DNA from 2 places in the Nonomuraea mesophila genome. Region 1 is predicted to be linked to the other one. Evidence: predicted binding sites of a transcription regulator. Region 1 holds the regulator's gene; the other holds the start of a gene.
The links. The regulator LexA, encoded in region 1, represses DNA repair genes until DNA is damaged. The targets are predictions, from matches to a motif close to TCGAACANNTGTTCGA.
Positions count from the first base shown of each region.

Region 2: E1295_RS33705 (DUF6504 family protein) is a predicted target of LexA. The motif match lies at 4,109-4,124, and genes of this name have one in related genera.

Region 1 is NZ_SMLD01000103.1:26,220-33,882, forward strand. Features, by position in the region: gene E1295_RS31020 (amidohydrolase) at 1-773, opposite strand, end outside; gene E1295_RS31025 (ester cyclase) at 811-1,212, shown strand; gene E1295_RS31030 (pyridoxamine 5'-phosphate oxidase family protein) at 1,257-1,727, shown strand; gene E1295_RS31035 (MFS transporter) at 1,678-3,036, opposite strand; gene E1295_RS31040 (glycerophosphodiester phosphodiesterase) at 3,237-4,070, shown strand; gene E1295_RS31045 (MalY/PatB family protein) at 4,188-5,207, opposite strand; gene E1295_RS31050 (nucleotidyltransferase domain-containing protein) at 5,373-6,215, shown strand; gene lexA (transcriptional repressor LexA) at 6,526-7,236, opposite strand.
Region 2 is NZ_SMLD01000120.1:19,363-27,025, reverse strand. Features, by position in the region: partial or broken gene E1295_RS52635 (ATP-binding cassette domain-containing protein) at 1-486, opposite strand, end outside; partial or broken gene E1295_RS52630 (ATP-binding cassette domain-containing protein) at 1,066-1,554, opposite strand; gene E1295_RS33715 (TetR/AcrR family transcriptional regulator) at 1,691-2,278, shown strand; gene E1295_RS33710 (serine/threonine-protein kinase) at 2,331-3,959, opposite strand; gene E1295_RS33705 (DUF6504 family protein) at 4,191-4,457, shown strand; gene E1295_RS33700 (DNA polymerase III subunit alpha) at 4,457-7,663, shown strand, end outside.

The DNA of each region.
Region 1 (7,663 bases):
GTGTCGGCCAGCAGGTGGCCTTCGGTGCCGTGGTTGATGACGACCCGGTAGCCGAACTCCGCCGACAGCCGGAGCGCCGTGGCGATGTCGTCGGCCCGGTGCGTGTGCTGGCACCAGGGCAGCTCGCCGTCGAGCACGCGGACGAGGATCTCCAGGGTGCCGTCGCGGTCGAACGGCTTGCCCTCCGCCTCGGCCGCCGCCCGCCTGGCCCGGTAGTCCTGCGCCTTCATGAACGCGTCGCGGATCACCGCGGCCACGCCCTGCCGGGTGGAGGGCAGCTTCTTCTGGTCGCCGTAGACGCGCTTGGGGTTCTCGCCGAGTGCGCTCTTGACGCTCACCGGCTCCTTGACCAGCATCTCGTCCACGCTTCTGCCCCAGCACTTGACGGCGACCGTCTGCCCGCCGATGGGGTTCCCGGAGCCCGGCTTGATCACCGCCGTGGTCACGCCGCCCGAGAGCGCGTCGGCGAAGCCCAGGTCGGCGGGGTTGATGGCGTCGAGGGCACGCAGGCGGGCGCCGTTGGGGTCGGTCATCTCGTTGGTGTCCTGGCCGGCCCAGCCCTCCGCCTCCTCGTACACGCCGAGGTGGCCGTGGGCCTCGACGAAGCCGGGCAGGACCCAGCCGCCGCCCGCGTCGACGACGGAAGTGCCCTCCGGCACGGCCACGTCACGGCCGACCGCGGTGATCTTCCCATCCTCGATGAGCACGGTGCCGCCGTCGATGGGATCTCCGTCGACCGGCACGACATATCCGCTGGTGATAGCAAGTTTCATGAGCTGTAACTTACAGGCGGGCGGGTAGGGTGCCCGAATGACGATCTCCGCTCTTTACCGACGGTGGCTGCTCGAGATGTGGAACGGCGACTTCGAGCTCGCCCACGAGCTCGTCACCCCCGGCTTCGCCGGCCACTGGCCCGGCATGGAAGTCTCGGGTCCCGGCGAGCTGGTCGAGGTGCTCAAGCAGGGGTACGCCCCCTTCGACGACGTCCGGGTCACCCTGGACGTCGGCCCGATCCCCCACGGCGACCTCGTGGCGGCCAGGTGGACCTTCAACGGCTCCTACCGGGGCGGCCTGCCCGGCGCGACCGTCCCCGAGGGGACGCGGGTGGCCTTCGGCGGGCACGACATCCTGCGGGCCGAGGGCGACAGGTTCGCCGAGTACTGGGTGATCTCGGATGCGCAGACGTTCAGCAGGGAACTGGGGATAGGCTGACGTATCTCTTTATGTCGGTGTCTGCGGTACGTACGGGATGGTGCATGTCACAGGAGTACGCGCCCGATGCGGGCCCGCCGCCCCGCTCGCTGAGCGACGGCGAGCTGTCCCGGCTGCTGAGCGGGCAGCGCTTCGGTGCGCTGGCCACCAACAAGGACAGCGGCCACCCCCACATGGCCACCGTCCGGTACACGTGGGATCCCCAGCAGCGCGTCGTACGGATCCCCACCATGGCCGACCGGCCCAAGGTCAGGCAGCTGCACAAGGACCCGCGCGGCGCCCTCTACGTGGCCGACGACGACTTCACGTCCTACGCCGTGGCCGAGGGCCAGGCGGAGGTGTCGCCGGTGAGCACCGAGCCGGGCGACGAGGTGGGCCTCGAACTGCTGGCCATGCAGCACCACGTCGACGACGCCACCGCCTTCCTGCGCCAGGTGGTGGACGACCGGCGGCTGGTGATCAGGCTCAGGGTGTCGCAGCTGTACGGGACCGCTCTGGCCAGGCCCGCCGGATAGCGCGGCGCCGGTTGTAGGCCACCGACACGATCACGACGAGGACGAGCACCAGGTCCACGGCCGCCGACCAGCGCATGGCCGCCATCTCGCCCCCGCCCCGCGCGACGGCGAAGAAGACCGCGCCGATCACGGCGACGCCGCCCGCGCCCGCGAACTGCTGGGCGGTGCTCAGGACCCCCGACCCGATGCCGGCCTGGTGCGGCTCGACCTCGACCAGCGCGGCCCCGATGAGCTGCGGCAACACCAGGCCGTTGCCGGCGCCGACCAGCATGAGCGCGACGAGCACGTACGGCAGCCCCAGACCCACCCCCGCCAGGAGCAGGCCCAGCCCGAACACGACGACCACGCCGCCCATGATGACAACGATCAGCCCGTGTCTCCTGACCAGCCGGGCCCCGAGCAGCGAGGTGATGGTGAACATCGCCCCCATCGGCGCGAACACCATCCCCGCCTGGAACGCCGTGAGCCCCAGCCCGATCTGGAGCAGCAGCGTCAGCGTGAACATGAACGAGGCGAAGTACGCCATGAACGCGACGATCGACCCGACGCCTGCCAGGTAGGAGTGCACCCTGAGCAGCGCCAGGTCGAGCACCGGCTGCCCGCCCCGCGCCCCGAGCGCCCGCAACCAGCTCCAGGTCAGCACGAACACGGGGACGCTCGCCCCCATGCACGCCCACGTCCAGACGGGCCAGCCGAGGCTGTGGCCGAGGCCCAGCGGCACCAGCAGCAGCCCCACCCCGGCCGCCAGCCCCGCCGCGCCCGGCACGTCGAGCTTGGCGCGGCGGGCCGTCTCCACCTCCGGCAGCAGCCGCCAGGCCAGCGGGACGACGACCAGGCCGACCGGCAGGTTGATGAGGAAGACCGCCCGCCAGCCGAGCCCCAGCACGTCGGCCGTCAGCAGCAGGCCGCCCAGCACCTGGCCGGCGATCGAGCCGAGGCCGCCGGTCGCGCCGTACCAGCCGATGGCGCGCGCCCGCTCCCCCGGCGGATAGACGGCGGAGATCGTGGCCAGCACCTGCGGCACCATGGCGGCGCCCGCGAGGCCCTGGAGCAGGCGGGCGGCGACGAGCTGCGCCGGGCTCTGCGCGATCCCGCCCAGCACCGACGCCACCGTGAAGGCGGCCACCCCCCAGACGAACACGCGCCGGTAACCGTAGCGGTCGCCGAGCCGCCCGCCGGTGATCATCCCTGCCGCGTACGTGAAGGCGTAGCCGGCCACGATCAGTTCCAGGGCCGCGGGCCCGGCGCGCAGGTCGTGTTCGAGAGAAGGGGCGGCCACGTTCACGACGAAGAAGTCGAACTGCGCCATGAACCAAGCCGACAGAAGAACGGCCAACGCCCCGCGATAATGCACATTTCAGGTTAAAGGGTCATGAACGTCGACCCTGCATCAGGTCCGCGTGTCGGATGCTCACCATCAGGGCACCGCGGCGCTACTCTGCACTCAACTGCCCGTCATGCGATCTTGTGACCGTCGAGTCGTAGGCCTCTCCCCAGAAGTGGAGACCCATGTCCAGACGACTCGCCCTCATCATCGCGACCACCCTCTCCGTCCTGACCGCGCTCACCGGCACCGCCACCGCGGCCGCCGGCCGGCCGGTCGTCAACGTCGCCCATCGAGGCGCCTCCGCGTACGCCCCCGAGAACACGATCACCGCCTTCGAGCTCGCCGGCGACCTGCGGGCCGACATGTTCGAGCTGGACGTCCAGGAGACCAGGGACCACCAGCTCGTGCTCATGCACGACACCACCCTGACCCGCACCACCGACGCCGAGGAGGTCTTCCCCGGCCGGTCGCCGTGGAACGTCGGCGACCTCACCCTCGCCCAGATCCGCAAGCTCGACGCCGGCTCGTGGTTCTCCGGGGAGCACGCGGGCGAACCGGTGCCCACCCTCGGCGAGGCCCTGCGCACGATGAGCGGCTCGGGCATGGGTCTCCTCCTGGAGGTCAAGTCCCCCGGCCTGTATCCCGGCATCGAGGCCCGCATCGCCGCCGAGCTGCGGCGCAACGCCCAGTGGTTGTCACCCGGGCGGCTGGTCGTGCAGTCGTTCGACTGGGAGTCGATGCGCAGGTTCCACCGGCTCATGCCCGACGTGCCGATCGGGCTGCTCGGCACGCCGGCGACCGCCGAGCTGCCGTCACTGGCCGAGTTCGCCGACCAGATCAACCCGCCGTACACCACGCTCACGTCCTCGTACGTACGGCGTGTGCACGGGCTCGGCATGGAGGTCCTCACGTACACGGTGGACGATCCCGACGACATGCGCCGGATGATGTCCTACCAGGTGGACGGGATCATCACCAACAGACCCGACGTGCTGCGCGACCTGACCGACGCCTGACGTCCGGGGTCCCGGGGGCCTGACCGGTTCACGTCCGGAGGTTCTCTCCGGGCCCGCCGGCCCCGCGGGCGGAGGCCGGGCGGGCCCGGGCCTCCGAGCGGGTGTCCCTGTCCGGGGTCAGCCGGCGGGATGGGCTCCGGTCAGGCGGCCGAGGATCTCGTCGAGGATGGGTTCGGTGGTGGCGAAGTTGAGACGTACGTGGCCGGCGCCGCCGGGGCCGAAGTCCGCGCCGTCGTTCAGCCGCACCCTCGCCTCGCGCTCGAAGACCTCGGCCAGGCCGGGCCTGCCGACGCGCAACCAGGCCAGGTACGTCGCCTCCGGCACCCGGTAGCCGAACGTGCCGGGCAGGCGGGCGGCGATCGTGCGGCGGTTGCGGTCGAGCAGGTCGAGGGTGCGTTCCAGCCAGGCGTCCCCGTGCCGCCATGCCGCGACGGTGGCCTCGACGCCGAACAGGTTCGCGGAGCCGTACACGAAGGGTGGCTGCGACTCCAGAGCCTTGCGGACTTCCGGGTGGCCGAGGTGGGCGACCGAGCAGCGGATGCCGCCCAGGTTGAACGCCTTCGTCGCGGACGTGAGGGTGACGGTGCGCTCGGGGAGGATCGTGGCGAACGGGATGTGGCGGTGGGGCTCGTACACGAGGTCGGCGTGGATCTCGTCGGCGAGGACCAGCAGGTCGTGGCGCTCGGCGTGCTCGGCCAGCTCCGTCAGTTCGTCGCGGCTGAAGGCCCTGCCGGTCGGGTTGTGCGGGTTGACCAGGAGGAGCACCCGGCAGCCGGTCAGGTCGGGCACCTCGAAACGCCACGAGTCGCCGTCGGGCTCAAGCTGGATGGGGTGGAGCGGGCGCTCCATGACGTCCAGCGTCGACAGGAACGGGTGGTAGGCGGGGGTGTGCACCGCGACGCCGTCGCCGGGCGCGGTGCAGATGTGGAGGAGCACCTGGAGTGCCTGGTTGAGGTCGTTGAAGGAGCGTACGAGCGCGGGGTCGGCCGCCCAGCCGTACTTGCGCGTCATGCGCTCGGCGAACGCCTCCGCCAGCGGCCCCGCGCAGGGATCGGTCAGCCAGGCCGGGTAGCCGAGGTCGCCGTCCGCCCGCCGCCGCAGCGCCTCGACCACCTCGGGTGCGGTGGGGAGATCCATGTCGGCGATCCAGGCGGGGATCACGCCCGGTTCTACCGCTGCCCATTTCAGACCATCGTGAGTGATTTTGAGCCCTTCGGGGGTATATGCGTAATCCACCCGGCCATTTTAGGATTCTCGAATGTTGATGAGGTGCTGCCGCCGGTTGTGGCAGGCTGGGCGGCCATGATGCCCCACTCGAAGGTCGATGCCATTGTCGAGACCTACCTGTCGATCGCCGACACGGAGGCGCCCGGCTTGGTGGAGGGGCTTTATCTGGAGGGCTCGGCCGCCCTGGGCGACTACCGGCCTGGCACGAGCGACGTGGACTTCATCGCCGTCACAGCCGCCGCGCCGCCGGAGGACGTGCTGGAGCGCATCCACACCCGCCTCGGCGCCCACCCCTTCGACGGGGTGTACCTCACCTGGGACGACCTGCGCCGCGGCCCGCACGACCTGGGCACCCGGCCGCAGGCGCAGCACGGCCGGCTCAATCGCCGGGGCGAGCTCACCCCGGTCACCTGGCACACGCTCGCCGAGCACGGGCTGACCTGCCGCGGGCCCAAGCCGGACGAGTTCGACATCTGGAACGATCCTGACGCGCTGGCTTCCTGGACCGACGACAACCTCGACCGCTACTGGCGGCGCCTGGTGAGCCGGGCCTCCCACCTGACCACGCCGTGGGGCCTGATCAGCCTGGGCGGCTACGGCACACTGTGGATCGTCACAGGCCTCGCCCGGCTGCACTACACGCTGGCGACCGGTGACATCACCTCCAAGACGGAGGCCGGGAGGTATGCGCTGGAGGCGTTCCCCGAGTGCTGGCACCGCGTGGTGAACGAGGCGCTGCGCGTACGCGAGGAGGACAGCGCCGCACCGACGCTCGGCAGCCTGGCCTCGGGACTGGGCGACCATTTCGGCGCCCCGCGGCAGTCGCTCTACGGCTCACCGTTCGAACGCCGGAAAGACGTACTCGGCTTCGCCGGCGAAGCGATCACGTCCGCACACGCTTTGTACGCCACCCGCTGACGGCCGATCCCAGTCTGTGCGGGGGTGTGTCGTTATCGGCCTCGCGTACCGACCACACCCGCCCACCGATCGCGCGTACGAGGTGCGCACGGACACCCACCGGACGCGAGATGTGCGTGGGCGCCTACGCGAGGTGCCCGGTGTCGAGGACCGCGGATGTGGGTGGGCTGCGCACTCGTCTGCGGGCACGGCTGATGGCATGGCGACAGCCCCGGGGGGCGATGTGCGGTGTCGTACCCCGTGGCAGTTGTGGCGCGCGCCGTCATCGCGGCGCGTGCGATCGGACGCGCGCCCTGGTCACCTCTTCGGGCTACAGCCGCCGGAGGACCGCCACGACCTTGCCCAGGACACTGGCTTCGTCGCCGGGAATGGGCTCGTAGTTGGGGTTGTGGGGGACGAGCCAGACGTGACCGTCCTTGCGCTTGAAGGTCTTGACGGTCGCCTCGCCCTCGATCATCGCGGCCACGATGTCGCCGCTCTCCGCCACCGGCTGCTGGCGGACGACGACCCAGTCTCCGTCGGCGATGGCCGCCTCGATCATCGAGTCACCGGTGACCTGGAGGAGGAAGAGGGTGCCCTCGCCGACCAGCTGCTTGGGCAGGGCGAAGACGTCTTCGACGCTTTCCTCGGCAAGGATCGGACCACCGGCGGCGATGCGGCCGACGAGCGGCACGTAGGCGGCCGTGGGACGGCTCACCGTGGACTCGACGTCGGGGGCCGCGTCGGGGTCGACCCACATCACGGGCTCACCAGGCAGCCGCACCTCAAGCGCGCGAGGGCGATGCGGGTCACGCCTCAGGTAGCCCTTGCGCTGCAACGCCGTCAACTGGTGAGACACGCTGGAGGTGCTGGTCAGCTGCACCGCCTCGCCGATCTCACGCATGGAGGGCGGATATCCGCGCTGTTGCACCGAGTCGCGGATCACTTCGAGGATCTTGCGCTGCCTCGGCGTAAGGCCCAGCGAATCTCGCCGTCGCACCGCGAGGTCGCTGACCCCGTTTGCGTCATCCCGCTCGGTCATGCTCTTCCTCCTCGCCTGGCGGCCCGCCTCACCGGCGAACCTCCCAGTCCGTGGTCCCGTTGTCGCACACAGCGACCGTATCTCTGTTGAAGATCATCTTCAAACAATTGTTCGAGTCTTCCTCGAAAAAGTCGCGTGCGTGGTGTACAACATCGTACGGGAGTTCGATCGACATCGTGTTCGATTTGCTGATCTTATTTGGCCTTTTCTCCCGGGCCGCATGGCAGGAGGTCATCCATGCGAACACCCACGAACATGGACACGACCAGCGAAGACGTCAAACAACTCACACTCATCGCCGATGCCACGCGCAGTGAGGATCGACGGGGAGACAATACGCGTACACAGCCCGTCGCCAGCGGTAATTCCGGCAAGAGGTTGGGGTCCCGGTCGAATAACAGAGGAAGATCCCATTTGCGCCTCGTCC
Region 2 (7,663 bases), on a different contig from region 1:
CAGCAGCCTGGCCAGCGCCAGCCTGCGCTGCTGCCCGACCGACAGGGCGCCCGCCTTCTGGTCGAGGGTGTGCGGCCGGAAGAGGCCGGTGGCCAGCAGGGCGTCCCGGCGCTCGTCGGGGTAGCCGGCGCCGTACGCGTCCAGCACGGTCTGGTCCGGGTCGAACGCGACCTCCTGCGGAAGGAACCCGACCCTGCACCCGACTGCGCACCCGGCCCTGCACCCGACTGCGCACCCGGCCCTGCACCCGACTGTGCATCCGGCCCTGCACCCGACTGTGGACCCGGCCCTGCACCCGGCCCTGCACCCGGCGTGCTCGGCGATGGTCCGCAGCAGCGTGGACTTGCCCGCGCCGTTGGCGCCCGTGACCAGCAGGCGGTCACCTGCCCTGATCGTCAGCGCGTCCACCCGCAGCCGGTCACCGACCCGTACGTCCCGCAACTCCACGACCACGCGGGCCGGCGCATCCCCACGCTCGCCGGCGGTGGCACCGGCCGGCGCGGAGGGAGCGGTCGCCCCCGCCGCGCCCTCATGCTCGCCCGTCGTCGCCCGCGGCTCGCCCGCCGTGCCGTCATGCTCGCCCGCCGTCGCCCCTGGCGGGCCGTCGAACGAGCCGCGGAAACGGAGCGGGTCCGGCGGGCGGGGGACCGGGTCGGCCTCCAGCCGGCGCAGCCGCTCGTGGGCGTTGCGGACCCGGCTCGCGATCGAGCTCTGCACCCGCCCCGCGTTCCGGTCGTAGGCCATCTTGTTGTTGTCGCGCATCACCCGCCCCGCGGCCACCCGGTGCGCCGTGGTGGCCGCGTGCTCGCGCACCTGGCGCACCTCCTCGCGCCACGCCGCGTACGACTGCTCCCAGCGCGCCCTGGCCGCCGCCTTGGCGGCGAGGAAACCGGTGTAGCCGCCGCCGAACCGCGTGACGGCGCCCCGCTCGACCTCGAACACCGCCGTGGCCACCCGGTCGAGGAAGATCCGGTCGTGGGACACGGCGACCACCGTGCCCCGGTGCTCGCGCAGGCGGTCCTCAAGCCAGGCGAGCGCCGACGCGTCGAGGTGGTTGGTCGGCTCGTCGAGCAGCAGCACCCGGGGCGAGGCGGCCAGTACGCAGGCCAGGCCGAGCCGCGCCTGCTCGCCGCCCGACAGGCTCGACAACACGCGGTCGCGGCCCACGTGGGCGAGGCCGAGGCCGTGAAAGGCCCGGTCCACGCGCGCGTCCGCGTGCCAGCCGCCGCGCGCCTCGTACGCCGTGAGCAGCTCGCCGTACTCGTCCATGACGTCGTCGGTGAGCGAGGACTCCAGCTCGCGCATCCGGCGCTCCATGGCGCGCAGGCCGGCCAGTGCGGCGTCGATCACCTGCTGGACCGTGCGGGACTGCGGCAGCCCCTGCGTCCGGCCGAACGTCTGGTCGAGCGTCTGGCCGAGGTAGCCGGCGTCGTCCGGCACGGTGACCTCGCCGTCGTCGGGCGTCTCGACCCCGGCCAGCAGCCGGAGCAGGGTGGACTTGCCCGAGCCGTTGTCGCCGACGACGCCCGCCCGCTCGCCGGGGCCCACGGACATGGACGCGTCGACGAGCACGGCGCGGTCGCCGTAGGAGTGGGAAACCTTGCGGAGGCTGATCAGGATAGAACTCCAATCGCAACTGATGTAGCTTTAGTGTGCCACGCCGGGGAAGCTAATGCAACTGGAGTAGATTTTGCAGTCGAACAAGCGGCCGGGCGGGCGGAGCGCGCGCGTGCGCGACGCCGTACGCCGGGCGACGCTCGCCGAGCTGGGCGAGCACGGCTACGCGGGCTTGACGGTGGAGAACGTCGCCGAGCGTTCAGGGGTGCACAAGACGACGGTCTACCGGAGGTGGGGCAACGTCGCGGGGCTCATCTCCGACGCTCTCGACCTGGCCACCGACGAGCCGTGGCCGATCCCCGACACCGGCTCGATCGAGGGTGACCTGCGGGGCATCGTCCAGCTGGTGCGCAGCGGGTTCGACGATCCGGAGCTGGGGCCGGTCTCGTCGGCGTTCGTGGCGGCCGCCATGCAGAGCCCCGACGCGGCGCGGGCGCTGCACGAGTTCTTCGCGGCGCGGCACGAGCAGTCGGCCGAGGTGGTCCGGCGGGCGGTCGCGCGGGGCGAGCTGCCGGGCCACGTGGACGTCCACGAGGTGATCAGGGTCGCGGTCGCCCCCGTCTACTACCGGCTGTTCGTCGCGCACGAGCCGGCGACCGAGCAGGACGTCGACCGCGCCGCCGACGCCGCGCTCGCCGCCGCCCGCGCCGGCGTCCTCTGAGCCGGGCCACGGGCGAAGTGCGCCCGCCGGCCGGCGTCGTCCGAGCGCGCGCTCAGGGCTCCTGGTGGGCGCGCAGCTCGAAGTCGTCGAACGTCGTCTTCAGCAGTGACGTGCCGTCCTTCGCCGTACGCGCGAACAACCCCACATTGCCGTTGCCGATCCCGTTGGGGTCGTCCACCTGGTGCACCCGCTGGTCGTTCACCCACATCGTCAGCCGCACGGTCGTCCCCCGCTGCTCGCACGACGCCACGATGCGGGCGGGCTTGCCGGGCAGCCCGTCGACCTGCACGGGCTGGGCCAGCGTGCCGCCGGCGCCGTCGAAGATGCGCCGGATCCTGGCCTGTCCCTTCGTGTCGATCCCGAACTCGTAGTAGGTGTCGTCCTCGGGGTTGTGGCAGTAGACGCCGTATTCGCCGGCGCCCTCCGCCTTCTCGACCTCGGAGGTGACGGCGACCACGACGGACGACGGCAACATCGGCGTGGGCGTGGCCGACGGGTCGGGCGTGGTCGTGGGCTCGGCGATGAGGAAGGGGATGGGTGCCTCCGCCCAGCGCTCCTCGGTGTACTTCTCCACGTCCAGCCCGTAGGTGCCGTCCGTGCGGTAGCCGTAGCTGGAGCTCTGGTCCGGGTCGTAGGTGCCGTTCCAGCCGCCGGTGGTCTGCGTGAAGTCCTCGCGGTAGAGGACGCGCAGGTCGTCGGGCGGCCCGTCGGAGCCGAGCAGCGTCCACGCGGTCAGCCCGCCGGCCACGACCAGCGCCGTGGACGCCGCGATCCCCGCGATCAGCTTGCCGCGCCCTTCCGCCGCGCCCGGCCGCACGGCGGTGTAGGCGGCGGTGGCGGCCTGCTGCCAGGTCACCTGTACGGTCTGCGCCGCCTGCTCGGGAGCGGCCGACCGTCCGACGAGGTGGTCGAGCAGCTGCTGCGCGGTCGGCCTGGCCGCCGGGTCCTTCCGCAGCGCGGCCCCGACCAGCTCGCGCAGGCCGGGTTCGACGGCGGTGAGGTCGGGTTCGGTGTTGAGCACCTGGTAGACGATCGCCGGCAGCGTGTCGCCGCCGAAGGGCGCCCGCCCGCTGGCCGCGTACGCCACCAGGCAGCCCCACGAGAACACGTCGCAGGCGGGGGAGACCGGATCGCCCCTCAGCACCTCGGGAGCCATGTAGCGGGGCGTGCCGACCAGCTCGCCCGTGCCCGTGACGCCGCCGAGCGTGTCGAGGGCCCGCGCGATGCCGAAGTCGATCACCCGCGGGCCGACGGGGGACAGCAGCACGTTGGACGGCTTGAGGTCCCGGTGCACGACCCCGGCGCCGTGGATGGCGGTGAGCGCGGTGGCGACGCTGACGGCCAGCGCGTCGAGGCTGGACCCGCGGAGGGGTCCTGAGCGGTGTACGGCCTCCTCCAGGTTGGGGCCCGGCACGTATTCGGTGACCACGTAGAGCTGGTCGCCGTCGAGAGCGGCCTCGATCACCGCGGCGGTGCAGAACCTGCGCACCCGCTGGGCCGCGTCGGCCTCGCGCCGGAACCGCATGCGGAACTGCTCGTGCTGGGTGAGTTCCGGGTTGATCACTTTGACGGCGACCCGCTGCCCGGTGGGGTCCTCGGCAAGGTGGACCGTGCCCATCCCGCCTCGGCCCAGCACGTTCAGCAGCCGGTAGCGCCCGATCTGGGATGTTTCACCGCTCACGCCGCGCTAGCTTACCGATCCCGGCCCGTTCGGCGCAGACCCGTACGGAACCCGTGTTCGCCGGCACGCGCCACGGCGTTCCCTTCCCCCCGTACGAGGGAAGAAGGGCAGCCTCGGGGGCAGGGTGAACGACTTGCGTTCCGGGCGCTGAGAACATATGTTCGATAGGTAAGCGCCCGCCTTCCCCCGGGCGGCTCCACATACAGACCAGAGCCGGCGGGGAGAAGCGTCTTGAGCAGACTCTATGGCGATCCGATAGAGGTGTGGACCAGAGACGGCGAGCCGACCCAGTTCGTCTGGCGCGACCGCCTCTATCTCGTGCGCCGGATCCTCGACCACTGGGTGGTCGCGCGCGAATGGTGGAAGACGAACGAGGGCGATCCGGGCGAGCGCCGGTTCTGGCGGGTCGAGGCGGGCCCCGGCCGCGAGGTGGGTTCCTACGAGCTGCGCTACGACACCGCGGGCAACGGCTGGCTGCTGCTGAGGGCGTGGGACTGATGGCGCCCCCGTTCCCGCACCTCAACGTGTGCTCGGCCTACTCCATGCGCTACGGCACCGCCTTCCCGCGCGCGCTGGTGAGCCGGGCGGCCGAGCACGGCATGGACATCCTGGCGCTGACCGACCGCGACGGGCTCTACGGCGCGATCAAACACGTCCAGGCGTGCGCGGAGGCCGGCATCGCGCCGGTGCTCGGCGTGAACCTCGCGCTCGACGTCCCGCCGCCCAGCCTGCTGCCAGGGCTGCCGCCGCCCCGCCGTCCCCGGACCGGCCCCGGCGCGGAGGACCGCGTCACGGTGCTGGCCCGCGGGCGCGGCTGGTCCCGCCTGTGCCGCCTGGTCACGGCCGCCCACCACGCCGGTGACGGAGCTCGGCGGGGCGAGCCCAGGCTGACCCGCGAGCTGGCCGGCGAGTGGGCGGGCGAGCCGGGCGGCGAGCACGGGTTCGGCGCCGAGGACGGGCTCGTGGTGCTGCTCGGCCCGAGGTCCGACGTGGGCCGCGCGGTGGCGGAACGCCGCGACGAGCAGGCCAGGACGCTGCTCGGCCTGTGGCGGGCCGCGGTGCCCGGTGTGGTGATCGAGCTGGTCGACCAGTACGGCTTCCGCGACGCCATCACGGCCGTGCGCATGCTCGCGCTGGCCGAGTCCGTGGGTGTGCCGGCCGTGCTGACCAACGCCACCCGCTACCTCGACCCGGCCGACCACCAGGTCGGCGACGTCCTCGACGCGGCCCGCCAACTCGTCCCGCTGCACCCTCGCCACCTCGACCGCACCACCTCGCACGCCTACCTCAAGAGCGGCAAGGAGATGAGGCAGGTCGCGGCCAAGGTCTGCGGCGCCGACCAGGAACGGGTCGCGAAGCTGCTGTTCACCACCCGGCGGCTGGCCGAGGCGTGCGCGATCGACCCCCGCAGGCTGCTCGCGCTCCGGAACGACCCGCCCGACCTGCACCTGCCCGAGATCGGCCGTGACCCGGTGCCGCTGCTGCGTCACCGGGTCGAGGACGGCCTGCTCGCGCGCGGCCTCGACCGTTCGGCCGACGCCAGGCGGCGCCTCCAGGACGAGCTGGCCATCATCGAGCGGAAGCGGCTGTCCGGATATTTCATCGCCGTGGCCGGCATCACCGACATGATCCGCGGCATGGGCGTCCGCTGCGCCATCCGCGGCTCCGGAGCGGGCAGCCTGGTCAACTACCTCGTCGGCATCGGCGAGGTCAACCCGCTCGACCACGGCCTGCTCATGGAACGGTTCCTGTCGGAGGGCCGCATCGGGCTGCCCGACATCGACATCGACGTCGAGTCGGCCCGCCGCCTCGACTGCTACAAGGCCATCTTCGAGCGCTACGGCGAGGCGCGCGTGGCCTGCGTGTCCATGATGGAGACCTACCGGGCGCGCAGCGCCATCCGCGACGTCGCCGGTGCGATGGGCCTGCCACCGCACGAGATCGACGCCATCGCCAAGGCGTTCCCGCACATCAGGGCCAAGCAGATCACCGCGTCGCTGAACGACCTGCCCGAGCTGCGTGAGAGCCGGCTCGGCGACGCGGGGCTGGAGCGGGTGTTCCGGCTGGCGGAGAAGCTCGACGGCCTGCCCAGGCACATCGCGCTGCACCCGTGCGGCGTGCTGGTCGGCAACGCGGGGCTGCGCGACAGGACGCCGGTGGAGCGCAGCCTGCTGGAGTTCCCGATGTCGCAGTTCGACAAGGAGGACGTCGAGGAGGCCGGGATGCTCAAGCTCGACGTGCTGGGCGTGCGGATGCAGTCGGCGCTGGCGTACGCGCTGGGCGAGATCAAGCGGGTCGACGACGTCGTGGTCGAGCTGGACACCCAGCAGGGGGACGACCCGGAGGCCCAGTACGTCCCCCACGACGACCAGGACACCTACGACATGATCAGCGCCGGCCGCACCCTCGGCTGCTTCCAGATCGAGTCGCCCGGCCAGCGCGAGCTGGTCGCCAAGCTGGAGCCGCGCAGGATGCACGACCTGATCGTGGACATCTCGCTGTTCCGCCCGGGGCCGGTCAACTCCGACATGGTCACCCCCTACCTGGAGGCCAGGCACGGGTGGCGCAAGCCGTACTACCCGCACGAGAGGCTGCGGCAGGCGCTGAAGGAGACGCACGGCGTCGTGGTGTTCCACGAGCAGGTGCTCAGGATCATCTCCGTGATGACCGGGCGCGACCTGTCGTTCGCCGAGCTGCTGCGGCGCACCCTGGACACCCCGGAGGGGCGCGAGCGGGTACGCCGGACGTTCGTGCCCCTGGCCAGGGCCAACGGCTTCGGCGACGCGGCCGTCGAACGGGCCTGGAAAGTGCTGGACGCGTTCGGGGCGTTCGGGTTCTGCAAGGCGCACGCGGCGGCGTTCGCGCTGCCCACCTACCAGTCGGCCTGGCTGAAGCGGCATCACACGGCGGCGTTCTTCGCCGGCGTGCTCACCCACGAGCCCGGCATGTATCCGCCGCGCGTCATCATCGACGAGGCCAGGCAGTGCGGCATCAAGATCCTGCAGCTCGACGTCAACAGGTCGGGCAAGGACTGGCAGGTCGAGCGGCTCGGGCCGCGCGTGCGGGTGCGCGTGCGCCCGTCCGAGCTGGGTGACGGCCCGGCGGGGCGGCGCGGCTTCCGCCAGGAGGAGATCGGCAAGGGGTACGCGTTGCGGGTGCCGTTCTCGGCGGTCAAGGGGGTGAGTGAGGCGGAGGTCGAACGCATGGTCGCCGGGCAGCCGTACACCTCGCTGGCCGACTTCTGGGACCGCGCCCGGCCCTCCCGGCCCACGATCGAGCGGATCGTCCAGGTCGGCGGCCTGGACGCGCTCCACGACCTGCACCCGGGCGGGCCCCGCTGGCGTCCGGGTGAGCTGACCCGCCGTGACCTGATCGCCCAGGTCGGAGCGCTCCAGCGGGCCTCGGGGACCGGCGTGCGGGCCGGCCCGCACAAGTCCAGACGTTACGCGCCCCCGCCCTCCCGGGAGGAACATCCGTCCGTGCAGCTCCCGCTCGGCTTCGGCGAGCACCTCCCGCCGGGCGAACTGCCCGAGATGACGGAGACGGAGATGGTCGAGGCCGAGCTGGAGATCCTCGGCATCGACGTCAGCCGGCACGTCATCAGCTTCCACGACGAGCTGCTCGACGCGCTCGGAGTGGTACGTTCCAGAGACCTGCTCGCCCAGCGCAACGGCACGGAGGTGCTGGTCGCGGGCGTCAAGGTG